4 regions of the Cetobacterium sp. ZWU0022 genome follow, and region 4 is predicted to be linked to each of the others. Evidence: riboswitches for the same ligand, from Rfam matches in the RefSeq annotation. Region 4 holds a riboswitch; each other region holds the start of a gene.
What was found. Region 4 has a riboswitch for cobalamin ahead of L988_RS06505 (sirohydrochlorin cobaltochelatase). Riboswitches for the same ligand answer to the same signal wherever they lie in the genome.
Positions count from the first base shown of each region.

Region 1: another riboswitch for cobalamin. It lies ahead of L988_RS06755 (sirohydrochlorin cobaltochelatase); the one in region 4 lies ahead of L988_RS06505 (sirohydrochlorin cobaltochelatase).
Region 2: another riboswitch for cobalamin. It lies ahead of L988_RS02360 (TonB-dependent receptor); the one in region 4 lies ahead of L988_RS06505 (sirohydrochlorin cobaltochelatase).
Region 3: another riboswitch for cobalamin. It lies ahead of L988_RS09570 (cobyric acid synthase); the one in region 4 lies ahead of L988_RS06505 (sirohydrochlorin cobaltochelatase).

Region 1 covers NZ_JRJZ01000083.1:21,045-26,411, forward strand. Annotated here, with positions in the region: gene L988_RS06740 (ABC transporter ATP-binding protein) at 91-840, opposite strand; gene L988_RS06745 (iron ABC transporter permease) at 845-1,840, opposite strand; gene L988_RS06750 (ABC transporter substrate-binding protein) at 1,873-2,730, opposite strand; gene L988_RS06755 (sirohydrochlorin cobaltochelatase) at 2,779-3,621, opposite strand; cobalamin riboswitch at 3,742-3,918, opposite strand; gene L988_RS06760 (ABC transporter ATP-binding protein) at 4,073-5,367, shown strand, end outside.
Region 2 covers NZ_JRJZ01000032.1:45,275-50,641, forward strand. Annotated here, with positions in the region: gene putP (sodium/proline symporter PutP) at 1-1,015, shown strand, start outside; gene L988_RS02355 (methylated-DNA--[protein]-cysteine S-methyltransferase) at 1,032-1,511, opposite strand; cobalamin riboswitch at 1,628-1,796, shown strand; gene L988_RS02360 (TonB-dependent receptor) at 1,824-3,719, shown strand; gene L988_RS02365 (ABC transporter substrate-binding protein) at 3,783-4,637, shown strand; gene L988_RS02370 (TIM barrel protein) at 4,634-5,367, shown strand, end outside.
Region 3 covers NZ_JRJZ01000117.1:103,571-108,937, forward strand. Annotated here, with positions in the region: gene cbiB (adenosylcobinamide-phosphate synthase CbiB) at 1-889, opposite strand, end outside; gene L988_RS09570 (cobyric acid synthase) at 886-2,373, opposite strand; cobalamin riboswitch at 2,501-2,678, opposite strand; gene L988_RS09575 (YMGG-like glycine zipper-containing protein) at 2,834-3,172, opposite strand; gene L988_RS13695 (hypothetical protein) at 3,198-3,356, opposite strand; gene L988_RS09580 (flavin reductase family protein) at 3,511-4,188, shown strand; gene L988_RS09585 (MATE family efflux transporter) at 4,261-5,367, shown strand, end outside.
Region 4 covers NZ_JRJZ01000082.1:18,337-23,703, forward strand. Annotated here, with positions in the region: gene L988_RS06485 (DUF11 domain-containing protein) at 1-656, shown strand, start outside; gene L988_RS06490 (hypothetical protein) at 726-1,190, shown strand; gene L988_RS06495 (DUF4402 domain-containing protein) at 1,265-1,750, opposite strand; cyclic di-GMP riboswitch class I at 1,793-1,868, opposite strand; gene L988_RS06500 (ATP synthase subunit I) at 2,028-2,285, shown strand; cobalamin riboswitch at 2,369-2,551, shown strand; gene L988_RS06505 (sirohydrochlorin cobaltochelatase) at 2,609-3,526, shown strand; partial or broken gene msrA (peptide-methionine (S)-S-oxide reductase MsrA) at 3,603-4,106, shown strand; gene L988_RS06515 (ABC transporter permease) at 4,170-5,367, opposite strand, start outside.

The DNA of each region.
Region 1 (5,367 bases), on a different contig from region 4:
TTATAGATTTTACCATATTTTTATAAATTAAGTCTAGCTTTTATTTTTTTTGTGTTTTTTTCGAATACTCATACAACTTTTTATATTTTTTTACAAAAAAATAACTATTGGTTTTTGAGTTTTTGGATGTTTAATGACCTCTACCTCTATTCCAAATATCTCATTAATTTTTTCAGAAGTTATAATATTTTCAGGAGTTCCTTCATACTTTATCTCTCCATCTTTCATAGCAAAAATATAATCACAATACCGGCTAGCAATATTTATATCGTGTATTACAGCAACTACAGTTTTATTTAATTTTTTTACTAAATCCATAATCTGATATTGATATCTTATATCTAAATGATTTGTAGGTTCATCCAATAATAAAACTTCGCTCTCCTGAGCTATTGATCTAGCTATTAAAACCCTTTGCATCTCCCCACCAGAAAGAGTTAAAAAACTAGCTTGTTTTAAATGAAGCATTCCTACTTGGTTCAATGCATCATCAATATCTTTTTCATTCGAGTTACTAGTAAATAAAGAGCTTCTATTATATCTTCCCATTTCTACTATCTCTTTAACAGAAAAATCAAAATTTATCTTTTGGTTTTGACTAAGTACTGATAATTTTCTTGATAACTCTTTTACTGAATAATCATTAAGTTCTATATCGTCTAAATATACACTATTTTTTTGTGGGATATAGTTACGGTAAACATTTTTCAATAACGTACTTTTCCCACATCCGTTTTCTCCTATAATTCCTATAAACTCTCTTTTTTTTATTTTTAACCTTATATTTTTCAAAATCTCTTTTTCATCTATTTTAAAGTCTAGGTTTTCTATTTTTATCACAAATCTATCCTCCAAAATTATAACTATTTTTTCTTAACATGCTCATAAAAAATGGTGCACCTAACATTGAAGTAATTACTCCAATAGGAATCTCTTGGGTTTTAAAAACTGCTCTTGTCAATGTATCTGTTCCTAACAAAAATACTGCTCCTAAAAGAATTGCTGACGGTATTAATCTTTTATGATTGCTTCCAACAAAACCTCTACAAATATGAGGTATCACCAATCCAACAAACCCAATTACTCCAGTTGCAGATACTATAAATCCTGTTAAAAAAGTAGACACCATAACTATCAAAAACCTTAATCTTTTTACATCCACACCTAAAGTTTCTGCCAACTCATCTCCAGCTATTAAAATATTTAGTTCTCTATACTTTAGTGAAATAAGTCCTATTGATATTAAAAGAACAATAAAAAGAGTTGTCAAACTATCCCATCTTGCACCAGCTAAGCTTCCCGATATCCAAAACATAGCTCCTCTCAACTGAGCTTCATTTTTAGCTGTTGTAACTAAAAAAGTAGTAACTCCCGAAAAAAGCGAAGACACGGCTACCCCTATTAATACAAGTTTTGTACTAGAGTATCCTCCATTTCCAGCTAAATAAAAAACTAAAAATGCTGTCAGTGTTCCAAATATAAAAGCCCCTATCCCTGGAGAAAATCCTATTCCTAGTAATCCTCCTAAAACAATTGATATCACAGCTCCAGTACTAGCTCCAGAGGAGATTCCCAAAATATATGGACTTGCCAATGAGTTTTTTGTCAATGCTTGCATTAGTATTCCAACTAATGACAATCCGCCACCACTTAAAAGAGATAATATGACTCTTGGAACTCTCAAATTCCACACAATCATCTCTGTCGACTTTTTCCACTCGATAGAAAAAATCTCTCTATTCAAACTTTTGTTTATTATAATCTTCCAAACATGCAATGGTGATAGAGAAACACTTCCTACTGTAACAGCTATAGTTCCTAAAATAAATATTAAAGTCACTGAAATTAATATAAGATTTTTGCTCTGCACTCTCACTTTTGCTCCTCACTCAACCCTTCTGAAATTTTTTCAATTCCTTTACTCACTTTTATTCCCGAAGATAGATAACTTAGAGGTATTCTTATAAATCTATCTTTTTTTACAGCTTCAAGCTCTGATATTGGAGAACGATTTTTTAAGAAATCTATCTTTGACTCATAACTTTTATCTCCATAATCTATAACAATTATTGCTAAGGGATTCTCATCTAATATTTTCTCCCAACTTCCAGTTCCAAAACTAAAGCTACTTTTTCTAAAAATATTTTCAGCTCCAGCTATTTCCATCATTGTATTTCCTATTCCATTTCCTCCAATTACAAATGGTGCTGACTCTTGACTATCATAAGCAAATATTTTAATCTTTTTCTTTCCTAAATTTTTTGATTTCACTTCTTCTATCTCTGACTTCATATTTTTTACAACTTGATTTGCATTTTTTTCAAGATTAAATCTTTTTCCAAAATATAAAATATCCTCATAGATATCATCTATATTTGATGTTTTTTGAGATTTTGTAAAAAAAACTTCTACTCCATTTTCTTTTAATTCTTCAATAGTTCCTAGATTTTTAGGTGTTGCTATTGATTGCCATCCTGTTAAAAAAGTTGGATTCAATGAATAAAATAACTCTTTTGTTGGGGCTCCTGCTGCTAAAACAGGAATTTTATTATATTTCTGTTGGAGCTCTGGAAGAATCTCATCATCTAAAAAAGATGTTCCAATCAAATAATCTTCTGCTCCTATAGCCAACAACATCTCAGTTGTAAATTGTGATGTTGATACAACTCTTATAGAATCACTTGAAAAGGTAAGCGTAGTTAGTAATAAAAATAAAAATAATTTTTTCATATTCTTTCTCCTTTGAATAAAAAACGGAAGAGATTATCTCTTCCAAGTTTAATGGCTTGCTTTTCTCCCTCTTGCATATTCAGCTTTTTTTACAAGAATATCTTCAGGTCTTATATTTTCTAACTCTCTAGCCTTTTCAATAAAAATATTTTGAACTCTTTCTATTTCTCCTAATCCTTTTAAGTTTAAAGATACTTCAAACCCATTCTCTTCTAAAGCCTCTTTCCAGTCTTCAGCTATATCATTTTTTGCATGATCTCCAGCAACAAACATAAGAGGCATAAGTGTAACCTTCTCTTTTCCATCTTTCTTTAGCTCTTTAACAACCTTATCTAACCCTGGATATCCCTCCACAGTTCCTACATAAATAGGTTTTTCTAAATCTCTAGCTATATAATCTAACATAGGATATGTTGAGTGTGCTGGATGTTCCGTTCCATGACCTATCATAACGACAGCTTCACTTTTCGATAAATCTCCTATCTCATCTTCTAAAACTTCTAAAAGATGAAAGTAATCTTCTACTGATGTCAAAAGTGGAGTTCCAACTCTTATATCTTCAAATCTATCTGTAAAACTTTCAACTTCTCTTTTTAATGCTTCCATCTCTGTTCCATTTATTATATATGTTGGCTGAAGGATTACATGCTTATATCCCTCCACCAGTAATTTTTCTAAAATTTGAGTTGTATTTAAATTTTCTATTCCTCTTTTAGCTAAAATTCTATTTATTATTCTTGAAGTAAACACTTGATAAAAATCCAATTTTGGAAACTCAGCCTTTATCTTTTTATTTATAACATCTATTGTTTTCTCTCTAGTATCCTCGTGTGTAGTTCCAAAATGAGCAACTACAACCGCTCCTTTTTCTAAGTCCTTATAAAAATCCATCTTCTCTCCTCATATACATTTTTTATAGTAATACAAATTTTTCACCAATAAAAAAACCTCTCTTTTATCAATGAATTTTAAAGAGAAGTCAAATATATCAATATTATGCTTCTCCGTCCTCGCAGAATCTTTAATAATGGCAGGTCTCCTGACTTAGATTCATCCTACTAACAGCCCTTCCCAAAACTTTTCATTTCAGTGGTATTACTGCTTTTGTCCTCTATACAGTGGCGGGACCGTTTGAGATTTACACTCAATTCCCTTTTAATCTATAGAACCATTACTCTTCTTTATATGTAATATTAACACTTTATCGTACAAATTTCAATCAAATTATCTAAAATTTATAACATTATCATCTATTATTTATATTATTTATATCTTAAAGTATTGACTTTTATATATAAAAAAAGTTACTATTAAATTAATAACACACAAAGGAGATAACTCTATGAAAATAACTTCATCTAAATCTTTGTTATATTATTTAAAAAAAGAAAGAAAATTACTACTCTTTTTTCTTTCGATAAGACTAGCAATGACTGCTATAGATATCTACTCTCCTCTTTTAATAAAAAATTTAATTGATGAGGCCTTACCAACTAAAAATATAAATCTACTGCTAAAGTTTTCAATAATTTTAATAGTTTTATATATACTTCGTCTAGCTTTTGCAGTTCATTCTCAAGCTAATGGAAAACTTATGGGAAGTAAAATAAAACAATCCATGAGAAATGACCTTGTGAAGAAATTATTATCTCAACCTGCTGAATTTTTTAAAAAAAATCAAAGTGGTGATCTAATTTCTAGAGTAATAAGTGATTTAGATAGTGTTTCAACACTTTGTCACAGAGGATTAGAAGACTTTATATTTTCGGTTATTACAATTATTGCATCCATTTTCATTATGATTGATTTTGATTTAAAGTTATCTCTAATAACTTTATTTCCTCTTCCATTGACTCTTTTCTTTGTATATAAAGAAAATAAAAAAATGAAAGCTGGACATAGATTGGTACGAAAAAACTCAGGAATACTATCCTCTAATTTTCATGACACTCTAAGAACCATCTCATTTTTAAAAGATAATCATTTAGAAAAATATGCAGAAAATAAATTTCTAGAAAAAAATCAATCTTTATTGAATAGCGAGAAGGAAAATATGATTCCATCTAGTTTAATTGTTTCTGGAGTTACATTCTATTCTAATATAACCCAACTTATAATTATACTCGCAGGTGGATATCTATATATAAAAGATGGTGTTACTATGGGGATTATACTATCTTTCTTATTGCTTGTTGATCGATTTAGATTACGTATTATGAGAATGGTTGGCTTAGTTGATATTTATCAGAAAGGAATATCTGGAGTTAATCGTTTTAATGAGATTATAAATTTAAAAGATAGACCTGACGGTAATTTTGATTTCAACGAGCAGATTAAATCTATCGAATTTAAAGATATAAGCTTCTCTTTTGAAGAAAACAGTATTTTAAAAAACTTTAATCTAAAAATAAATAAAGGCGAAAAAATCGCTTTAGTCGGTGAAAGTGGAATTGGAAAAAGTACTACTGCTTCTCTTTTAAAAAGATCTCTTATTCCAACTGAAGGTAAAATCTTAATCAATGGAATTCCTTTAAACGAAATAACTTTTAAAAGTTATTTAAGCAAATTGGCCATTGTAGATCAAAGTGATTATATAATCAATGGAAGCATGATTGAAAACATTACTCTTGTTAAAGA
Region 2 (5,367 bases), on a different contig from region 4:
ATCTGGATTAGTAGCTGCTGGAAAATTATTTGAGTCGATACTTGGAATAGATTATAAGGTGGCAGTTGTAGTCGGAGCAGTAACAATCGTTGTGTATACATTTATGGGTGGATATTTGGCATCGTGTTGGACAGATTTCTTCCAAGGAGCTCTTATGTTTATGGCAATAATAGCTGTTCCAGTAATGGCTTATTATAAAATAGGAGATTTAGAAACTGTGAAGCAAGGAATAGAGTTAAAGGGAATAACTTTTGATATATTTAAACAAGGTGGAAAGAATATTGGAGTTATGGGTATCTTATCATCTTTAGCTTGGGGATTGGGTTATTTTGGACAACCACATATTTTAGTTAGATTTATGAGTATAAGTGATGTAAAAGAGTTAAAGAAATCTAGAAGAATAGCTATGATTTGGGTATTAATATCACTAATTGGAGCTATAGCAATTGGATTATTAGGAATTCCTTTATTTAAAGAGGTAAGTCAACTTGGTGGAGATGCAGAGAAGATATTTATTTATATGATAAAAGAGTTATTTAACCCTTGGGTGGCTGGAATTTTATTAGCAGCAATACTATCTGCAATAATGTCTACAATAGATTCTCAACTATTAGTATCATCAACAACATTAACTGAAGATTTTTATAAATATATAAAAAGAGATGCTACAGATAAAGAGATTATGTTTGTAGGTAGAGTTTGTGTAGTAGTGATTGCATTACTAGCTTTATTATTTGCTCTTAATCAAAATGCTAAAGTTTTATCGCTAGTTGCATATGCTTGGGGAGGATTTGGGACAATATTTGGACCAGCAATAATAGCTGTTTTATATTTAAAAGATGTAAGTGCAAAAAGTGTTTTATCAGGAATTTTAGTGGGGACATTTGTGTTTTTAATCTGGAAAGTTATTGGATTAGATGCTTATATGTATGAGCTATTACCAGGATTTATGACAAATTTAATAACAGTTTATATAGCTGAGAAAGTATTCTGTAAAAGGGTAGTTGAAGCATAATGAAAAAGGTACAAAATTATTTTGTACCTTTTTTTTCTAAATGTAATAATTCATCCTTTAAAGTTAATCCATACGCGTAACCTGTTAATTTTCCATTACTACCAATAACTCTATGACAGGGAATAACTATGGGAATTGGATTTTTATTATTTGCCATTCCGACAGCTCTACAAGCCTTTGGATTTCCAATAGCGATGGCAATATCTTTATATGATTTTACTTCACCATAAGGTATTTTTAAAAGAGCATTCCAAACAGATTTTTGAAATTCTGTTCCTGATGGATTTATTTTAAAAGTGAAGTATTTTCTTTTTCCGTTTAAAAACTCTTCAATCTCTTTAAAAGCTTTTTCTAAAAGTTTTGTAAGTTTAAAGGTTCTATTTGAAGAGGGATTGTTGAGTTCTATTTTTGTGACTTCTTCTTCATTTGCTTCTATTTTAAGTAATCCGAGTGGAGTATCAAAAATATAAAAATAACCTGGAACTATATTTTTCATAAGACCTCCTATTAAAACATAATTTTAGATTATACTGAAATAATAGAAAAAAATCAAGATTATTTAAAAAAACATGTTCGTTAAAAGGTTAAAACTTTTAAAAACAAAATAATTGTAGTATAATAAATTAGTATGGTTTTGAAATTAAAAGGGAATTAAGTGAGAATCTTAAACGGTCACGCCACTGTGAAATGGACGAAGATAGTAAAACCACTGGGAAACTGGGAAGGGCTATTGTTAGGATGAAGTTGAGTCAGGATACCTGCCATAAAATTTAAATCTGCGAGTGACAGAATGGGAGGATTAAAAAAAGTGAATAAAAAATTTTTATTAGGAGCATTAGTTGTTGTAGCTAATCTAGCTGTGGCAGAACAAAAAGTTGTAAAGCTAGAAGAAAGTGTTATAACGAGTGAAAATACTTTTGCAACAGTAGCAGATATTCCAAAAAATATAACTGTTTTAACGGCCGAAGAGATAGAGCAAAGAGGAGCGAAGACAGTAGCGGAAGCTTTAAAATTAGTATCGAGTGTAACTGTTAAAGAGATGGGTGGAGCAGATGCGGCTTTTGATATGAGAGGGCAAGGAGCAACAGCAAAATCAAATGTAATAGTTCTTGTAGATGGGGCACCGATAAACTCAATAGATTTATCAGGATATAAAACAAGTTCAATCCCTGTAGATAATATAGAAAGAATAGAGGTTATTCCTTCGGGAGGTTCTGTTTTATATGGAGATGGAGCGATTGGTGGAACAATAAATATTGTAACTAAAATGCCAAAGGATAAAAAGAACTATGGTAGCTTAAATAGTGAAATAGGATCATATGGTTTAAAGAAACAGCAGGCTATATATGGAACTAAGATTAACGACAAATTATCATTAGAATTAGATTATTTAAAAAAAGAGAAAGATGGATATAGAGATTATGCTAAGGATGATTTAGAAAGTTTTGGACTTAGAACAAGATATAAGTTAGCAGATGGAGAGTTTGGATTTAAATATAATTATTCGAATAATGAGTTTAGAGCTCCTGGAAGTTTAACAAGAGAAGAGGTTGACGGAGATAGAACTCAAGTTTCTAATGATCCAAATACATGGAAAGTTGATGGGAAAACAGAGAAAAATGATTTTGTAGGAGATTATGTATATAATATTGATTCTAATTTAGAATTTAAATTATTAGGAACATTTACTCATGAAAGATACTCTTCAAATGGAAGTAACTATAAAACCGAGATAAAATACTTAAAACCACAATTGAAATACTCTTACTTAGATGATAGTTATGTTGTTATAGGGGGAGAAGTTTTTGAAGGAGAAACAAGAAATTTTTCAAATTATGGAGACAGTAAAGTTGAAAAAGAATCAATAGCAGGATTCTTAATAAATAGTTATACAGTTGATAAATTTAGATTTACTCAAGGATATAGAAGACAAAACATAGAGTATACAGGAAAAAATAAAAAATTCTCAGAAAAGAAATTTAAAGAAGATTCAGTTGAGCTGACAGGAAGTTATCTTTACTCAGATTCAGGATCGACTTATGTAAGTTATACAACAGGATTTAGAGCTCCAAATACGGATGAGTTAAATTCTTGGGATGGAGAATATAAACCTCAAAGAACAGAAACTTATGAAGTTGGAATAAAGGATTACATAGGAAATACTTATGTTTCAACATCTGTATTCTATATTGAAACTGAGAATGAAATATATTTAGATCCAACAGCGATAAAACCTGAAAATCCATGGGGAAGTAATAAAAATTTAGATGGAACAAGTAAAAGAAAAGGAATCGAGTTTTCATTAGAGCACTACTTTGATAAGTTAACAATTTCAGAATCATTGACATATATGGAAACAGAGTTTAAAGATGGAAAGGATATTCCAGGGGTTCCAAATGTAAAGGGAGTATTGAACTTTAATTATAGATTTAATGATAAGTTAACTTTAAATAACTCTTGGGAATACTATGGAAAAATGTATGCGAATGGAGATGAAGAAAATTTAGGCTCTAAAGTAGATAACTATATTTTATCAGGAGTTTCATTTTCATATGATTTCAAAGATGGTTTAATTGTAAGTGCGGGAATAAATAATTTATTCAATGAAAAATACTATGATTATGTAGGTTATAACAATGGGACACTAAGTTATTATCCAGCAGCAGAAAGAAATTATTATTTAGGAGTTAAGTACAGCTTCTAAGAAAGAGATGCTCTTTTCAAAGTTTGAAAGGGGCATTTTTCATATTATTTGAAGGAGAGGGTAATGTTAAAAAAAATAATGATATTAAACACTTTCATTTTCACAATTTGTTTTTCAAGAGTATTAGTAGATAGTACAGGAAGAGTAATTGAAATACCAGAAAATATTGAAAGAGTAATATCGACTGTACCATCTAATACAGAGATTATTGTAGACATGGGTTTAGTAGATTTGCTAATAGGGGTAGATAGTTATTCAGAAAAAGTAGATGAAAGATTAAAGGGAAAAGGTTTTTTAAGAAGTGATGATTTGAATGAGGAAAAGATAGTAGAATTAATGCCAGACTTAGTAATTTCATCTCATCATAATTTGAAAAAAGGAAAAGAAAGTTTAAAATTTTTTGATGAAGTTGGAATTCCAGTGTATGTTATTAAAAGTCCAAAATCACTTTCTGAAGTAGCGGATTCTGTAACAGAGATAGGTGAAGTTTTAAATAGAAAAGATGAGGCCCAAAAATTGAAGGATAGATTTCTTGAAGAGTTGAAGATGATAGTTTCAAATAGAAATTTAGAAAATAAAAGAGTTTATTTTGAAATTTTGGATAGCCCTATATATACAACAGGAGCTGAAACTTTTTTAAACGATGCTTTAGAAAGTATAGGTGGAAGAAATATTTTTAAAAGTGAGAAGGGATGGATTTCACCACCATTAGAATCTATTCTAGAAAAAAATCCAGAAATTATATTAGTAGGCGAAGATAGAAAATATATGATAGAAGAGATATTAAAAAGAGTTGAATGGCAAGAGGTAGATGCTATAAAAAATAGAAATGTTTATTTTGTTGATGAAAGCATTAATAGACCATCAACAAGGGTTTTAAAAGCTTTAAGAGCATTAAAGGAAGTGTTGAAGAGATGATAACATTTAGTTTTGTACCCAAGAAAAATGAGCAGCAGGAGTTTGAAGTTATATATAGTCAACTTAGTCAAAAAGGTATATCGGGAATAGAAACAATTATTGGAGATCACTTGGATTTTTCAGAGTACCGAAATTATCCAGTAAAAGGAGTGCATCTTTTATATTATCCAACGTGGTTGGAATTTTGGAAAGGTGACTGGAAGAAAGTTAAAGAGGATTTTTATAATGATGAAGGGATAAAAAATTATTATAGAGGCTTTGATAAAAATATTTTGTTAGAAACATTTAAAGAGCAATTTGAAAACGCTAAAAGAATAGGAGCTAAATACATGGTTTTTCATGTGTCACATGTTCGACCTAAAGATATATTTGATTTTGATTTTGAGTATACAGATTTAGAAGTTTTAAATGAGTGTATAAAAATAATAAATGAAGTTTTTGAGGGGGAAGGTCCGTTGTTGTTATTTGAAAATCTACCTTGGCCAGGATTAAATTTTAGAAGTTATGAGATGACAAAATATTTTATTGAAAAGGTGAACTATCAAAATAAAGGGCTTCTTTTAGATTTTTCACATCTAATTTGTTTAGAGAGATCAGTAACAAATTTTAAAGAAGCTGATGATTTTATAATTGATAGAATTGAGAGGATGAAAGAGTTGAAAAACTATATATTTGGATTACATGTAAATGGAGTGAAGTTTGGAAACTATTTGGATAGTGATTTCAAAAC
Region 3 (5,367 bases), on a different contig from region 4:
TAATTTTATAACATTTTTTTATATCCTCTTTTTCAAACTCTTTTATTTTATCTCCTATTGTTGGCTTCTCATAAAGCTTTCCAAAATATCTAGTCTTTCCTCCAAACTGAACCCCAATAGCTCCTGCAAAGCTTGCTTCTGGATGGCCAGAATTTGGACTCGAATGATTTTTTCTATCTCTAAAAAATATCTTTAAAGGTTTTTTCATTCCCATTCCCAAAAGAAAAGTTGCTATTGGAATAATTAAAGCTCCTGATAATCTAGCTGGTATAAGATTAAAGAGATCATCTATTTTTGCAGATGCCATTCCAAAATCAATATACTTTTCATTTTTATATCCAACCATAGAATCTAAAGTATTTATAGCTTTATATCCCATAGCTAAAGGTAATGCTAAAGAGACTCCATCAATCATTACTAAACTTCCCAAAAAAGCATAAAACATCGGTGCTATTATCCCATCCACAGAGTTCTCAGCTATAGTTTCCATTGTACTTCTCACAACTTGAACCTCATCCATTTCGCCTGTATCTCTACTTACAAGATATGATAGCTCTTTTTGAGCTCTTTCTAAATCGCCACTTTTTAAAATTTTATAAACTTTTATACCTTCAGCTCCTAAACTTTTTGTTGCTAAAGTTGTATAAAGAAAGAAAATTTCTAAGTATTCTGAGCTTTTAGCTATATAATAAGAAGCTATTGCCGTTGTAATTATAACAACTATAGCCATAATAGCTCCCCAAAATTTTTTATTTTTAAATTTATAGATATTTTTTTCTATTATATTTATATAGTTACCTATCAATCTAACTGGATGTGGAAACCAATACGGATCTCCAAACATCAAATCTAAAACATACGCTATTAAAAATTTTAATGTGAAGCTCATACCTCGCCCTCCAAAATCTTATAAATAGCTTTCATGTCTATATTCTCTCTAAATATTTCTTCTAATTTATCTAGTTCACGAAGTCTATATTCATCAAAATCCATCTCAGACTCTTTTTTTTCAAGACCTTTCTTCTCTCTAATTTTATTTAAAATAAAATCAGAAAACTCAGTATTATCAAAAATTCCATGTAGATAAGTTCCAAATATATTTTCATTTACTGTTGCAATCAATCTATTATCCTCTGTACACGAAATCTCTTTTCCAGATGTAACTCCTTGATGAATCTCATATCCCTTTACAAAAATACTTCCCATACCTTCTAATAAACCACTGTTACCATTTAATACTCCGGAGTATTGAGTTGTAACTTTTTCCTTTTCCATGACAGTTTCTATATCTAAAAGACCTAACCCAGGTAGCTCCTTTATATCTCCTTCAATACCATACGGATCTAAAACTCTCTCTCCTAAAATTTGAAACCCTCCGCATATCCCCACAATAGGAATGCCTCTTCTAGAAAGCTTTATAATCTCTTGAGCGATCCCTTTCTCTTTTATATCTTTCAAATCATCTATGGTATTTTTAGACCCTGGAATTATTATTAAATCTTCATCTCCTAATTCATGAGCTGATGTAATATATTTTATATTTACATCCTCATTTATTGAAAGAGCATCTATATCTGTAAAGTTTGATATATGTTTCAATTTTATAACCGAAATATTTATCTCACCTTTTTTATTTTTTATTTTATTAAACTTCTCTGTAACACCATCCTCATCCTCTATGTCTAGTTCAAAGTATGGCATAACTCCTAAGATTGGAACTCCTGTTAGCTCCTCGATTTTACTTAACCCTGGTTTTAATATATCAACATTTCCTCTAAACTTATTTATAATCACACCTTTTACTCTAGCTCTTTCATCTGGTTCCATCAAGCAAATTGTCCCATAAATTGAAGCAAAGACTCCACCTCTATCAATGTCTGCAACTAAAATAACAGGCGCATCTATCATCTCAGCTAACCCCATATTAACTATATCATCTTGCTTTATATTTAATTCAACAGGACTACCAGCTCCCTCAACAACACATATTTCACTGTTATTTTTTATATAATCATATGCAAGCATTATATCTTTTTTTAACTCTGTTTTATAACTTCCATACTCTAATCCACCCATGTTTCCGATAGATTTTCCATTTACAATAACCTGAATTCTTCTATCGCCAGTTGGTTTTAGTAAAATAGGATTCATAGTATAGTGAGCATCCACTTCACAAGCTACAGCTTGTACAGCTTGAGCTCTTCCCATTTCATGCCCAGATTTTGTTATATAAGAGTTCAGTGCCATGTTTTGAGATTTAAAAGGTAATACCGCGTGTCCGTCTTTAAAAAATGCTCTACATAAGCCCGTTACTGTTATGCTCTTCCCTGCTCCTGAAGATGTCCCAACAACCATTATATTCTTATGTTTCATATATCTTTCTCCTAACTTTAATTGAAGTTTAGCGGAAATATAAAAGTGCGAAAGTGAATAAAATTTTTATAATTAGAATTGAATGTAAACAAATCTAAATATAAATCTGTTCACCGCAGATTTTATATTTTCTTAAAATATTGATGGCAGATATCCTGACTCAGATTCATCCTACTCTTAGGCCTTCCCATAAAATTACAGTGGCTTAGTCTAATTTCGTCCTCCTTACAGTGGCGGGACCGTGTGAGATTTTCACTCATCTTTCCTTTTAATCAACTTCTTGAACCATTAATACTATACATATTTATCATAATTATACATAATGATAATGTACAAGTCAATCATTTTTAAAATTTATCGTTTATAAACAAAACTAAAATAATGCATTTAAACCTATCTTTAGTCATTTGTGTTAGAGATTATAACAAAAAGAGCCTTCAATTGAAGGCTCTTTAATCTTTTAATACGGTTGACTATAATACGGTTTTGTATTTTGCTGATTATTATATTGGTTATTATATTGTGGCTGAGTATATTGTGGTTGTTGCTGGTAATACGGTTGCTGATTCACATCTTTTATCGTTTGAGTTTGATCCTGAACTGATCCAACTAATGCTCCTGCCGCTGCACCTATTCCGGCTCCTAAAAGTGTAGCCTTACTATCTCCACCGATAGCTTGCCCTAGCAATGCTCCCGCTCCTGCACCAACTGTTGTTGAGCCTATTGTATTAGAACCTACATTAGAGCAACCTGATAAAATTAAAACTGAAAATATTGATACAATTAATATCTTTTTCATTTCATTCACTCCTTTTAACTATCTATTACTCTTCCACTATTACAGTTTTATTAATCATAAACTTTATTAGTGAGAATAAAAAGAATGGTGAAGCCAATCCAAAAGTTATTACAACTAATAGTGTCCACCCTAATAAAAACAATAAACTATCCGCAAATCCAACATCACATCTTAATCTTTTCATTTTTTCACCTCTTTTTTATTTTTAGTATTCTATATTAATATAATGTTTCTTTTAATTTTACAAGCTTTTTTTTACTTTCAGAAACTAGACATCGAATAATTATTGATGTATAATAAAAAGATAAGATAAAACATTTAAAGAAAGAGGAATCAAAATGACTAAAGAACTATTTAAAGGAAGTGTAGTTTTAAATCCTGTTCCAGCTGTAGTTATTACATCTAAAAATAAAGATGGTAAAGAAAATGCTTTTACCGTTGCATGGACTGGTACTATCTGTACAAACCCACCTATGCTTTCAATTTCAATTAGACCTGAAAGATTATCATATGAATATATAAAAGAAACTATGGAGTTTACCGTTAATCTTCCAAATACTTTCCAAGTTAGAGAAACCGACTATTGTGGAGTTATATCTGGTAGAGATGTCGATAAAATAAAACATCTTGGTTTAACTTCAAAGCCAGGACATCATGTAAATTCACCCTATATCGAGGATTTTCCTATAAACATTGAATGTAAAGTTAAACAAATCATACCTCTAGGAACTCATGATTTATTTTTAGCTGAGGTTGTTGGATCTCATATAAATAAAAATATAATCGATGAAAAGGGAAAGATTCACTTCGAATGGGCTAACTTAATAAACTATTGCCACGGAGAGTATTTCCCAATGTCTAAAAAACCTATTGGACAATTTGGATTCTCAGTAGCTAAAAACCCTCTTTTAATAGAGAAATATAAACATATCAAATCTTATGTTGAATATAAAGATGAAAGAAGCGTTAGAAAACCAAAGAAAAAAATTAAAACCAAAGCAAAAAAGAAAAAATAATAATTACAAATAAAAAGAGCAGATGGGCAGCTTATAACCCATCTGCTCTTTAATTTACAAAAGGAGTGTTATATGATTCAAAAATTTAAATTTGAAAAAAGCTTTATCAAAATGTTAATGGCTCTAGCCATTCCAATCATTTTACAAAGTTTGATTACGGCATCATTAAACTTATTAGACAACATCATGGTTGGAAAACTCGGAGAAAGCGAAATTGCTGCTGTTGGATTATCCAATCAATTTTATATGATTTTCTTCTACTCAGTTGCTGGAGTTGGTATGGGTGCCTCTATCTTTATGTCACAACTTTGGGGAAAAAAGGATATTAAAAAAATTCATGAATTTTTAGATTTATCTCTTCTTATTTCCGTTGTTGTATCTATATTTTTTGCAAGTATCGCCATACTATTTCCAGAAAACATAATACATATTTTCTTAAAGGATCCAGTAGTTACACAACTTGGTGTCAGTTATCTTAGAACCGTTGCAGTAAGTTATATTTTATCATCGATAACATTAGCATTTTCAATGGCTCTTAGAAGTACTGCACAAACAAAACTACCTATGTATGGAAGTATTGTTGGAATTATATTCAATGGAATTTTAAACTATCTATTTATATTTGGAAAATTCGGTGCGCCTAGACTCGGTGTTACAGGAGCTGCTCTTGGAACTACAATATCTAGAACTATGGAGCTAGCATTTATTCTATTTGCAATATATAAATTTGATAATGTAATCGCTACAAAATTCAACAGTTACAAAAATCTTTCAATACAAAAATTTAAAGAATTTTTCAAGATAGCATCTCCTGTTATCTTCAACGATATCATGTGGATTCTAGGAATCTCTACATTCTCTATTGCATATGCTCAACTTGGAGTAAATGCAACCGCTACTATGCAAATAGCAATTACAATAAATAATATGTTCAACATATTTGGAATAGGTATTGGAGCTGCATCAGCAATTATCATTGGAAATAAAATTGGAGCCGGTGAAAAACAGGAAGCGTATAATCTTTCTAGAAAAATATCTCAATTCGGGGTCCTTCTTGGAATCTTTATAGGTTTCGTTTTCTATTTTATCTCTCCATCTATTGTTGGGATATTTAAAATAACTCCAGAAACTGCTAAAAATGTAAATGTTGTATTAAAAACCATGGCCTTCTTTATTCCT
Region 4 (5,367 bases):
TTAGTTATGGAAAACAATTCAGTAAAAGTACATATTTTATAGCTAAAAATAGATATTATATTGAAGGAGATGAAGAAGAGAATAGATTTTTAATTGGATTAGCTTATAGAGATGCAAAAGATAATTCATACCATTCTCTTAATAAGTATGAGTTTAACTATTCGAAAAATATTGTAGATGAAAATTATAAAAAATATACACATATAATAAGAAGTGCTCATAACTTTCAAAGTAAAATAAACAGTGAAAAAAATATAACGCTAGCTGCGAAAAGCAGTAATATAAAATATGATGGAACAGAAAGTAGTTATAGAAGCTATTTACTTGCAGGAGGAATAAGTTATGATCTTTTTGACAACTGGACAGCTGGAATTAATTTGGCAACTTTATTTGATAGTGAAAAAAATATAGATTATGGTTTAGGATTCGAACTAGGTTATATATTTAAAAGTAATTTATGGTTATCTTTAGGATATAATTTTGTTGGTTTTAGGGATAAAGATTTTGATCCAAATGGAGAATTAGCTCAAGGATTGTTTCTAAGATTTAGAATGAATATAGGAGATATGTTTGATAGATTTAAAGAAAATGGAAAGAAAGAACCTCCAGAGAAAGTAGAGATAGTAGATGTGTATAATTTACCTAAAGAAAAATAATAAAGGTTATTTATTTTATGAAAATGTGATATACTATTAATCTGAGAAAATGTTATGGAGGAATTTCCAATGAATGAGATATTAGTAAAAATTTCAAAAAAATATATGATGGCTTTAGAAAAACAAAGTCCTGAGGATAAAGAGAGTAATATAATATACGGAAAGATATTAAATATATTAGAGAAAAATCCTGAATTAAATCTTTTTGGTCTTTTAGAAGAGTTAAACAAAGGAAAGAAGTTTTATGAGAAGAACAAAGTCAGAAATCGTAGAGATAGATTAACAAATCTAGATATTATGATAAAAAATGCAAATACAATTGTAGATAATCTTTTAGAAGAAGATGAAGAGAGTCTAAGAAGAATAGAGAGAAGCTTAAATAGAAGTGATATTTATAGAGATAGAATGGCTATGAATATTTTATTAGCAGAGTTTCCATCACACGAGTTACACGAGGTTTATTATACAATAAAAAATGATCAATGTAAGAAGTTTTTATTAGAAGTTGTAAGCGAAATAAGAGCTGAAAGATAAAAATAAGACATCCTTTGTAATAGTAATTATACTGTTATGAAGGATGTCTTTTATTGTGAATTTGATTATGACAATTAATTATAACGAGCTTTTAAAGTGAAATTCCCTGAATATATTCCCGGAGCTTGGTCACGACTTACATCAGTCGAAGCAGCAATATTCAGAATCTGTTTTCCTGAATCAGATAATTCAATAACATCATTTCCAGGAGTAATCCATTCACCAGGTTTATTTATTTGAGTACAATTAAATAAAATTGTGAAACTATTATTCCCATTTTTTAAAGGAACTCTAAAACTATCTCCTTCAGATTTTACACCTTCAAAAGTTATTCTAACTTTCGAATTAGATTCTCCTTGAAGCGAGAAACTAGAAAAAGCTTGATTGAAAGTTCCAGGTAAAATATCGCCGAACTCTAGATCTTTATCAGCTTTTACTGTTAGCGGTTTTAAAACCTTAGCATTAATCTGCATTATTGCTTGATTAGACTGTCCTTCATTTGATAAAAGATTTAGAGACACCACCCCAAATAAAGTGCTTAACATTAAAATTTTTCTCATTAATTCCCTCCTAATAAAAACAAAAAAACCAGCTACACTATAAAGTGTAGCTGGTTGTCATTTAAAAGACCCTGTAGCTTTGCGTCATAAGGTTTCCCTTATTTTGCCAAAATATAAAGACTGTATTAAAATAATATAACAAAAAATAAAAAAAGTCAAATACTTTTATTGTATATTTTAAAATGTAGATTAATTGCAAGGAAAGTTGTTTATTTTACAGTAAATAAAAATATGGAATTAATGGTGTAAATTCTTTAAATATAAGGAGATGAGTAGGATGGTTATTGCATTTGTAGGTGGGATTGTTTTAGGGTTTTTATTTTTTTATAGTCTAGATTTTGGAGTAAATGAAAGTAAAAGATTTAAAAATCCGTCATTATTTATATTTATCACATCTCTAGTGAGAATTATTATTCTTTTAGGGGGTTTTTATTTCTTGGCACAAAATAATGGTTATAACTTTTTTGCAGCATTAATCGGAGCTTTAGTGTCTAGAATATATATTGTATATTTTTATAAGAATAAAAGAAAATAGATATTTAAATATCAACATAATATATATATAGCTCACGGAGTATTCTTTTTTTATAGAATGATTGAAAAAAATACAATGTAATGATAATATACCTCTGTAATGGTTCGAAAGATTAAAAGGGAATTGAGTGAAAAGCTTAAACGGTCCCGCCACTGTAAAGAGGATGAAAATAGGTTAATCCACTGAATTTTTATTTTAAAATTTGGGAAGGAATATGAGTAAAGTGAATCTGAGTCAGGAGACCTGCCATTATAATCTGCGAGGACGGAGAAGAGTTTAAGCTCTTCTCTCAAATTTAAAATTATATTTGGGAGGTTATTTTTATGAAAAAATTATTATTATCACTATTTTGTTTGTCATCAGCATTAATTCTAGCTCATGGTGAAGAAGCTTTTGAGGACTCAAATTTTTATACAGGGGGAAAAAGTGCTATAATTATGACACATTTTGGAACTACACATAAAGACACGAGAGCTAAAACAATCGATAGAATCAATCAAAAAGCAATTAAGGCTTTTGAAGGAAAAGCTGATGTTTTTGAGGCTTATACTTCGAGAATTGTTGCTAAAAGAGTAGAGGCTAACGAGGGAATAAAGAAGTATAATCCGAGTGAAGTTTTGACTTCATTAAAAAAACAAGGGTATAAAAATGTTATTATACAACCAACAAATATAATAGATGGTGTGGAAATGGAGTCAATAAAAAGAGAGGTTTTACTTCATTCAAAAGATTTTAATAATTTGAGAATAGGGGATGCACTTCTAACAGATCCACATCATTATGAAGACGCAATAAAGGCGATAATGAAAATAGCAGCACCTCTAGGGAAAAGAGAAGGAGTAGTTTTAGTAGGACATGGAACATATAATTCTGCTACTTCAGCTTATGCAATGTTTGACTATATGGCAAAAGATATGAATGAACCAATTTATGTGGGAACAGTTGAAGGATATCCAACTTTTGAAACTGTTGTGAGACAATTGAAAAAAGCTGGAAAGAAAGAAGTTGTCTTAATGCCTATGATGTTTGTAGCTGGAGATCATGCAAAAAATGATATAGCTGGAGATTGGAAAGAAAACTTAGAGAAAGAGGGATTCAAAGTAAAAGTAAAATTAACTCCTTTAGGAGAGATTCCTGAAATTCAAGATATGTTTGTAGGGAATGCAAAATTTTTAGAAAAGCATAGAAGTATTGATATTATAGAAAAAAAAGCTGGATATGCAAAAAGTAAAGATATTTAGTATTAAAATTAACAAATTTTGTATATAATGTAGATGAGGTGATTTTATGAAAATTAAAAATATCGATTCAAACTTAAATATTCATGAGATTTATTTAGCCGGAGGATGTTTTTGGGGAGTAGAGGCTTATATGAAAAAAATATCTGGAGTGATAGATGTTGTTTCAGGTTATGCTAATGGTTCTACAGAAAATCCAAGCTATGAAGATGTTATATACAGACATACAGGTCATGCCGAAACAGTAAAAGTGATTTATGATAGAAATATTATAGATTTACCTCTACTTTTGAAATATTATTTTAGAATTATTGATCCAACTAGTTTAAACAAACAGGGTAATGATAGAGGAACACAGTATCGAACAGGGATTTATTATACTGATTTAAATGATAAATCAATAATTGATAAGGAGATATTAATTCTACAGCAAAGTTATTCTGAAAAAATTCAAATTGAGATAAAAGTTTTGGAAAATTTTTATTTGGCAGAAGAATATCATCAAAATTATTTAAAGAAAAATCCAAATGGTTATTGTCATATTGATTTAGAAAATTTTGAATCTATTTTAGTTGATAAAAAATAAAAAAATAAAAAGATAAAACCCCGTTTTAGTTTTTAACTATACGGGGTTTATTTTTTTAAGTTATTCAGCTCTTAAAGCATCTATAGGATTAAGTTGCGAAGCCTTTTTAGCTGGTGTGACTCCGAAGATAACTCCGATGAATGTTGAAACTCCGAGTGCTAATGATATTGAAAATATCGAAAATACTGGAGGGATATTTACAAAGTATCCAATTATAAGAGCTAACGAAACTCCAATAACTACACCTACAACTCCACCGATTCCTGTTAAAATAACAGACTCCATTAAAAATTGAATTAGTATATCTTTGTTTGTAGCACCAATTGCTTTTCTTATTCCGATCTCCTTTGTTCTTTCAATAACACTAACTAACATTATATTCATAACTCCGATTCCACCAACAAAAAGTGAGATACCAGCAACAAAAGTTATAAATAGATTTAAAGTACTTAGAATTTTATCAAATGAAGCAGCAGCATTACTCATAGTTTCAACTTGATATAGTCCTTTAACTCCGCTAATATCCTCTAAAACTTTATTAGCAGCACTCATATCAGTAGCTAACTCTTCAGGGTTTTTAGATTCTACAATTATAGAGTTGTATCCTCCTGTAGATAGATTATAAACTTTATCATATGTGTTAAGTGGGGTTCTCATAAATCTAGGGATTCTTTGTCCACCCATAACTTTCACAAGTTCTTCTAATGGATTTTTAAAAACTCCAACAATTTTATAAGTGATAGGGCTATTTTTTCTTCCAATAGCAAAAGACATCTCATTTCCAACAGCATTTTCTGAACTACCAAAAAGACTTTTAGCGGTAAGATTATCTATCACTAAGATTTTCTCACCTTTTTCATATTCAAATGGAAGAAAAGCTCTACCGTAAAGATATTCAGCTTTGTCAATTTTCTCATAGTCTGGAGTAGTTGCAGTGAGCTGTATCATCTCACGTCTACGCCCCACTTCAATAAAAACTCTAGTACTTATATTTGCACTTACATTTTTAAAAAGATTAGTTGATTTTAAACTTTCTATTATCTCTGGTTCTAAAAGATATTTCCATCTAAACTCTTCATCATCTTTATCAACTGAGATTGTAAATTTTCCATATCCGCCCTCTTTTAAATCTCCAGTTATATTTTGTTGTCCACCTTTTCCAATAGCAGACATTGTTATAACAGAAGAGATTCCGATTATAATTCCGAGCATAGTTAAAAATGATCTGACTTTATTGCCTCTTAAATTCTGTATAGCA